DNA from 3 places in the Brasilonema angustatum genome. Region 1 is predicted to be linked to each of the others. Evidence: riboswitches for the same ligand, from Rfam matches in the RefSeq annotation. Region 1 holds a riboswitch; each other region holds the start of a gene.
What was found. A riboswitch is a leader RNA that binds a small molecule or an ion and turns the genes downstream of it on or off. The one in region 1 is predicted to bind cyclic di-AMP.
Positions count from the first base shown of each region.

Region 2: it holds a riboswitch for cyclic di-AMP, as region 1 does, so the genes downstream of both, ntrB (nitrate ABC transporter permease) here and AC5JM2_RS33875 (hypothetical protein) in region 1, are expected to answer to the same signal.
Region 3: it holds a riboswitch for cyclic di-AMP, as region 1 does, so the genes downstream of both, AC5JM2_RS20510 (glycosyltransferase) here and AC5JM2_RS33875 (hypothetical protein) in region 1, are expected to answer to the same signal.

Region 1 is NZ_JCACKO010000154.1:52,027-54,230, forward strand. Features, by position in the region: gene AC5JM2_RS33870 (SLC5/6 family protein) at 1-975, opposite strand, end outside; gene AC5JM2_RS33875 (hypothetical protein) at 1,002-1,247, opposite strand; cyclic di-AMP (ydaO/yuaA leader) riboswitch at 1,511-1,630, opposite strand.
Region 2 is NZ_JCACKO010000047.1:36,256-38,459, forward strand. Features, by position in the region: gene AC5JM2_RS10880 (sensor histidine kinase) at 1-344, opposite strand, end outside; cyclic di-AMP (ydaO/yuaA leader) riboswitch at 599-794, shown strand; gene ntrB (nitrate ABC transporter permease) at 891-1,742, shown strand; gene AC5JM2_RS10890 (ABC transporter substrate-binding protein) at 2,004-2,204, shown strand, end outside.
Region 3 is NZ_JCACKO010000118.1:188,705-190,908, reverse strand. Features, by position in the region: cyclic di-AMP (ydaO/yuaA leader) riboswitch at 750-980, shown strand; gene AC5JM2_RS20510 (glycosyltransferase) at 1,142-2,204, shown strand, end outside.

The sequences.
Region 1 (2,204 bases):
CAAAGCAACGGCAAGACCAAACAGAGCATTTGCAGCAGTGACGAGTATACGACTCCAGGTAGATGTCGGCAGAATGTTAAAGTCCAAAATAGTCTTGGTTTGCACTCGCAAGATGCTGCTGCCAATACCCAGCGCGGGAACCAGTAAAGACACAATCACCAGTATACCCAAAGGCTTGTCGATGCCACCGCCGACCCAGGCTAGGATAAACGGGAGAGTTTCTTTACCATCAATACCAGCAGGCAAAATTCCTGCGTTCTGTGCTGCGACAACAACTGTTGAAGGTAAAAAAGCAAGCAGTAGCAGCAAAATTGCGGCTAAAGTACATCCTCGATACAGGCTGTGTACATCTTTTGCCTGAACAAGAAACTGCTGATACTTCATATCTATAGGTACCAGCAGAATTGTAGACAATGAGACGCCCACTATAGTTGGCAAACTCATATGCTTGAGTGAGCTAGCAAATTCTATGGGCGATCGCACATAATCACCAAAAGCGTGTAACACCCACAGTCCATAAAGCAAAGCCAAAAAGTTCAGAATCAGTAACCCCCGCAATATCCAGCCTGCTTTTTCTATTGGGAGTAGGGAAATGATTGCAAACAGGATAGCCAAAACAACCATCGTCGGGAGAGTGGGTATTCCGAAAACCTTGAGGATAAAAGCTCCAGAAATCAACTGAACAGCTTCAATACCAATCAGCGATAACCAGGACATCAGGCTGACAAAAACTTTTACCCCATCTCCATAGGCAGAACCTAGCAATGTCCAAATTGGCTCTGTTCGCTTCCAGTAAAATTTTGCCAGTCCTAAAAGAGCTATTGTACCAAAGCCAAGGGAGACAGTATAAAGACTGCCAGCAGCCCCTAAAGTTAGGGATTTCTCAGCTGTTCCCAAAACAAACCCCAAACCGTAATGCGCGGATACTAGCAGGGCTGCTAGCGAGAAGGTGTCGAGTCTGCGCTCTAAAGCCATATTGGCATCTGCTCCACAAATTTTTTTTAAATTTCCCCGTGAATTTTTACTGGCTCGTGGCTAAACTTCATTAACTCGTAAAGATCATAAGCATATAAATCTTCCTGACTTGGCTCGTCAGTCTGACTTGTTGCCACAATTGGGTCATTGTATGCTTTCGTTCTACCAATCAATAAAAGTTTTTTTCCGGCACACTCTCCAATTAATCTGAATTGATGCTCGGGAAAAAAGTTGACTTCATCTGTATATAACGTCTGATTTTTTATCGGCATATTTTCTCCTCAGTTCTAAGAATTGGTGCAACTGGTTAAAATTTCTTCTCAACCTTTAGTTGGGAAAGATGCTGATTCTTCGTAGTCAAGGGAATTCCTAGTATAGATGCACACAATTACTTGATTTTTTGACTTTTGAATTCACAAAAGATACAGGATATTCCCTAAACTAAATCAACAGATATATGTCTACACTGCCAGTTTTGATAGCAATGCCAGCAAGGAGAACCTGGAGACAACAGCTTGGAATCAGCAGATGCCATAGGTACTCCTTCCAATGCCGACGGAGTTAGCTGACGGGCTAAGACTGGAAGGTGTCTCTCCATTCAAGATTCGCCCCAATACATTGGTTCCTCCGCTTCTAACCCAGGTTTGAAGTTTTTCAACAACCAGACTGGATTGAATTAGGCAAGTTTCACCCATACATTAACTAAAACTATACTGAAACGTCCAAACAGTCAATGCATCTTAACTTTCCACCTCAGGACGAGTGCTATTTAACAACTTATCTAGTTAATATTTACGGTGAATTGTATTAATAATACTCTTATGATGGATGCTTCAGTAATTGGTGAGGAAACGTATATGAGTAAAACCTCATATCTTTATAAATTATACCCAAGAATAAAAAGATTGCTCAGGTAGTGAAACACCTATTTTTTAGGGGAACTGCAAGCGCCATGACTGCCGTACTTGTCAAGTTTAAAAATTAGCAACAGCCTTAATTGGCTGTTACTAGTTAGGAAAAATCATATGATTGACCAAATTGTAAACCAAATTTTAACAACAAGCACCATAGCAGACTTTCAAGCTAAAAAATTTCCGTTGCTATCTAGGTATTTATCACGCCCAGACAACGCGCGAAAGCAGGAATTTCCTCTATATGTAAAGTTTTCAATGTTACCACTTTGTGTGGCGATGCTCCGGAGGACCAAAACAAGCAAGGGGGCAGGGAGT
Region 2 (2,204 bases), on a different contig from region 1:
ATTACTTCTTTTGCTGATGCTTGCAGGAATTCTGGCTCTAAAGTGACAAATATTGTGTTACGCAAAAGCCGATACTCTCGTGCAATTTCTGCTGCATCGAAACCTTGTTCCGCCCTAAGAGTTCCATGCTCTAAACTAGCCTGAACTAAGGATTGGACTTCATCATCTTGATATTGAGAAAGCACAGTTGCTAGTGCCAAAAGGACATGGTCAAGATGATTTTCAATAGCTGTACGGCTTAGATGATTGGTGCTGGAAATCTTTTTATCCCTACGAACAGCTTCCAGCCATTGTTTTATAATCCTCTGAGTTTTATCCCGCAGCAATTGACTAAAATCTTTCATCACTCATGGGTGGATAAATATACAACAAATAGAATAAATCATTCTATGATCTAGATCCTAAGCATAGGAATATTACATTGTTTTTACTAAAAATATGTAATAATTAGAAATAAAAATACATATTTTCGTAAATATCTTTATTCATCTATCATTTAGATGAATTTGCTTTCTAAGAAAACTAGTCTTCTAGCCAAAAAAAGTATATCCTAGGGTTGCTTGACGCAACTATTTACTGGTGTTACATTTATCAAAATAGAGTAAGTCAGCCTAATCCAATGAATTGCATTGCATCAGTTGGAGCGGAGGAACCAAAGTATGGGGCGTATCTTAACTAGAAGGAACAAAGAGTAGATGTATCTTTTCGCTTCTTGTTTTTTGCTTCTTCTATAAGAGGGGTATCTCTCAACCCTAGCCCGTCAGCTAACTTCGTAGGCAATGAGAGGAGACTGAAGAGGCAGCATTATTGTAATGTTGTGATCTCATCAGTATCCTTGGCTGGTACTGCTCGGACTAATTGTACCTGCGTAAAGTCTGTTGAGGTCATACATGGTGTTTCAACTTAATGTAGCTGCCATTTTGGCGGTTGCTAGTCGAACAACTTGGAAACGCGCTAAACCTATTATTGTACGGGATGCTTTCTTGCTACCTTTGCTTGGTTTTTTAGGCGTTATTGTTGTGTGGTGGATTGTTGCGCTTGCTAATCATGAGTTGATGCCCACGCCACCTGAAGCGTTAGCAGCAAATTTAGATTACATCCTTAACCCATTTTTCCAAAGAGGGCCAGGCAACTTAGGTATTGGCTGGCTATTAATCGCAAGTATTCGACGGGTCTTATTAGGTTTCACTCTAGGTGCTTTAGTCGCGATTCCTGTTGGTTTTCTCATCGGGATGTCAAGAACGGCAATGATGGTTCTTAATCCCGTTATTCAAATCTTCAAACCAGTATCACCCCTGGCATGGCTTCCTATTGCTTTAGCTATATTTAATTTGGCAGATCCATCGGCAATATTCGTGATTTTCATCACTTCTTTGTGGCCAACAATTATTAACACTGCTCTGGGAGTTTCCAGTGTTTCCAAAGATTATATAGATGTGGCACGAGTTCTTGAAATGCCCCGTTGGCGAAGAATTACAAAAATTATTTGGCCTGCAAGTTTACCATACATTTTTACAGGTTTGCGAATTAGTATAGGCATTGCCTGGTTAGTTATTGTTGCTGTAGAAATGCTTACAGGTGGTATTGGGATTGGCTTTTTTGTCTGGGATGAGTGGAGTCGCCTAAATCTCAATTCCGTTTTTCTTGCTGTGCTAGTCATCGGCTTAACAGGGTTGTTGCTTGATTACGCCATAGGCAGAATACAAGCTTTTGTCACTCGTCGCCCGATAAGTTCAAATTAGTTCTTCATCAAATATATGGTGCTTACCACTGCATTATCGCACCACCGTATTATCACCTCTGATGAAATCTGACCTTTTTAAAAAACTCATCAATTGTAAGTCAGACAGATAAGCCATTTAAAATTCAAAGAACAAATTCACTGTTTTACAAGCAGCCTACCTGCTATTCGTGTACACGAATAAAGTATGTGACAGTCCAAACAAGAACTTTGTATCCCTCGTTATTATTCTGAGTCATTTCGCCGCCGCAGGAGGTTGTTCATGAGTGACGATAACACAAATAACTGGAAGCGACGAGACTTTATCACAGGACTGGGAGCTACAGCACTCGCAACTGGACTATCTTCTTGTGCCATTAACGCTAACCGTGCCCCTAAAGGATTGTCAAAAGCGGCGTCGGCGGTTGAACCAGTCGTAGATCCCAAGACACTAGAAAAACCTAATATTACAGTGGGATACGTA
Region 3 (2,204 bases), on a different contig from region 1:
GACTATTTACGTTCAAAGCACCATAAGTAGAAAGGTGTAAATGTAATTAAATAGAAGACCCCTTATATGTATCAAGAATCCCGGTTTATTCAAGAAATCGGGACTCTGAAGAACGCAATCTTTCAAAATTATTGTGGTGAAGTAAGTAAGTCGGCATTAAAAAATCAACTTCTGTAACAAAATGTCAAATAAATATAGCAGTCCTATTTCATTTGTGAAAAAACAAAGTAAATTTGTAGATTCTTCTTCCCTGTTAAGCGTTAAGCGTTAAGCGTTCCCTACCTCAATGAGTAATTTCACAACTCCTGCACGGATTGCTATAAATAGCCAAAAAATATGTCATTCCACAGTTGTTACAAAACTCAACATACATTGATTTTATCGTGCCGAGTTACTTAACCAATACTCAGAGATCTTTGCCCACAAATGATACATGAAGTTTTGATTGATAAAAAAATATATCGTTTTATTAACTTATGTTTCATGCTTACTTTTTTTCTACAACGAATATATAATCGGAGATAACGTTTATACAAAGAACGCAATATTACCCTAAAACGCAATATGTACCTAATCATTTCACTTGGCGATACCGCCAGATAATGCTGTTAAGTGTTTGCATACACTTGCAATGGAACATCATGAGAGCACATGATTGCTTGTAGTTTGCAGAAATGAATTTCACAAAGAGGTTGACTTAAGTTACATTTACAGATACAATAATTAACAAATTTACATGAGTCTGCCTAATCCACGGATTGCCCAAAACATTTTGTTACATCGGGGTAAGCCTGGAGCGGAGGAACCAAGTTTGGGGCTAATCTCATAGGAGAGCGAAGAATGAAAAATGAAGAATGAAAAAAGACAAAATTACTCCGGTTTTTTTTCCTGTCTTTTTTTTTCTTTCTTCTGTTCTGTGAGAGGGACATCTCTCAGTCCTAGCCCGTCAGCTAACTTCGTCGGCATTGAGAGGAGACTGAACGAGCCGCATTCTTATCAGTAATGCATTATTCTCGTCAGTGTCCTTGGCTGGTATCTGTGCGCTTCGTTGTACCTGCCCTTGACTACGAGGAAAAGACCATATTACCTTTTCTTCCGGTCTGTTGAGGCAGGAAAAATCGCTATATGGTGAAGTTCAACTATGTTACCGACGAGAAAACATCGCATAGCTCTAATTTCTGTTGATGGAGATCCTGCTGCAGAAATTGGACAGGAAGAGGCTGGAGGACAAAATGTCTATGTGCGTCAAGTTGGTTATGCACTTGCTCAGCAAGGTTGGCAGGTGGATATGTTCACCCGCCAAAGTAGTCCACAGCAGGCTACGATAGTGCAGCATGGACCATTATGTCGCACGATCCGATTGAAGACTGGATCTACTGAGTTTATAGGGCGAGATCACTTATTCGAGCATCTACCAGAATTTATTGCAGAGTTTCAGGCATTCCAGCAGGAGCAAGGATTTCAGTACCCTTTGATTCATACTAACTATTGGTTGTCCTCGTGGGTGGGTATGGAACTCAAAAAACAGCAACCATTAATTCAGTTACATACTTACCACTCTTTAGGAACAGTCAAGTACAATGCTATCTCTGAGATTCCAGCAATTGCTAGCAAGCGAATAGCCGTTGAGAAAGCCTGTCTAGAAAGTGTAGATCGGGTTGTTGCAACAAGTCCTCAAGAACAGCAACATATGCGAAGACTCGTTTCCACTAAAGGAAAAATCGAAGTCATCCCCTGTGGGACTGATATCGATAAGTTTGGGTTGATTCAAAGGTCTGCCGCACGGCAGGAGTTGGGAATTGCACCTGATGTTAGGATGATTCTCTACGTAGGTCGTTTTGATCGACGCAAGGGAATTGAAACATTAGTACGAGCCGTTGCAAAATCTAGTTTGCGGGGTCATACTAACCTACAACTTGTTATTGGAGGTGGTTATCGTCCAGGTCATTGTGATGGGATCGAGCGCGATCGCATCGCAAGCATTGTCGCTGAACTCGGATTGGAAGACTGTATAACCTTTCCAGGTCGCCTAGATGAGGCTGTTCTTCCCTCCTACTATGCAGCAGCAGATGTTTGTGTTGTACCTAGTCACTACGAACCTTTTGGTTTAGTTGCAATAGAAGCAATGGCTAGTCAGACTCCAGTCGTGGCTAGTGATGTTGGGGGGCTGCAATTTACAGTCGTACCTGAAGTGACTGGGTTAC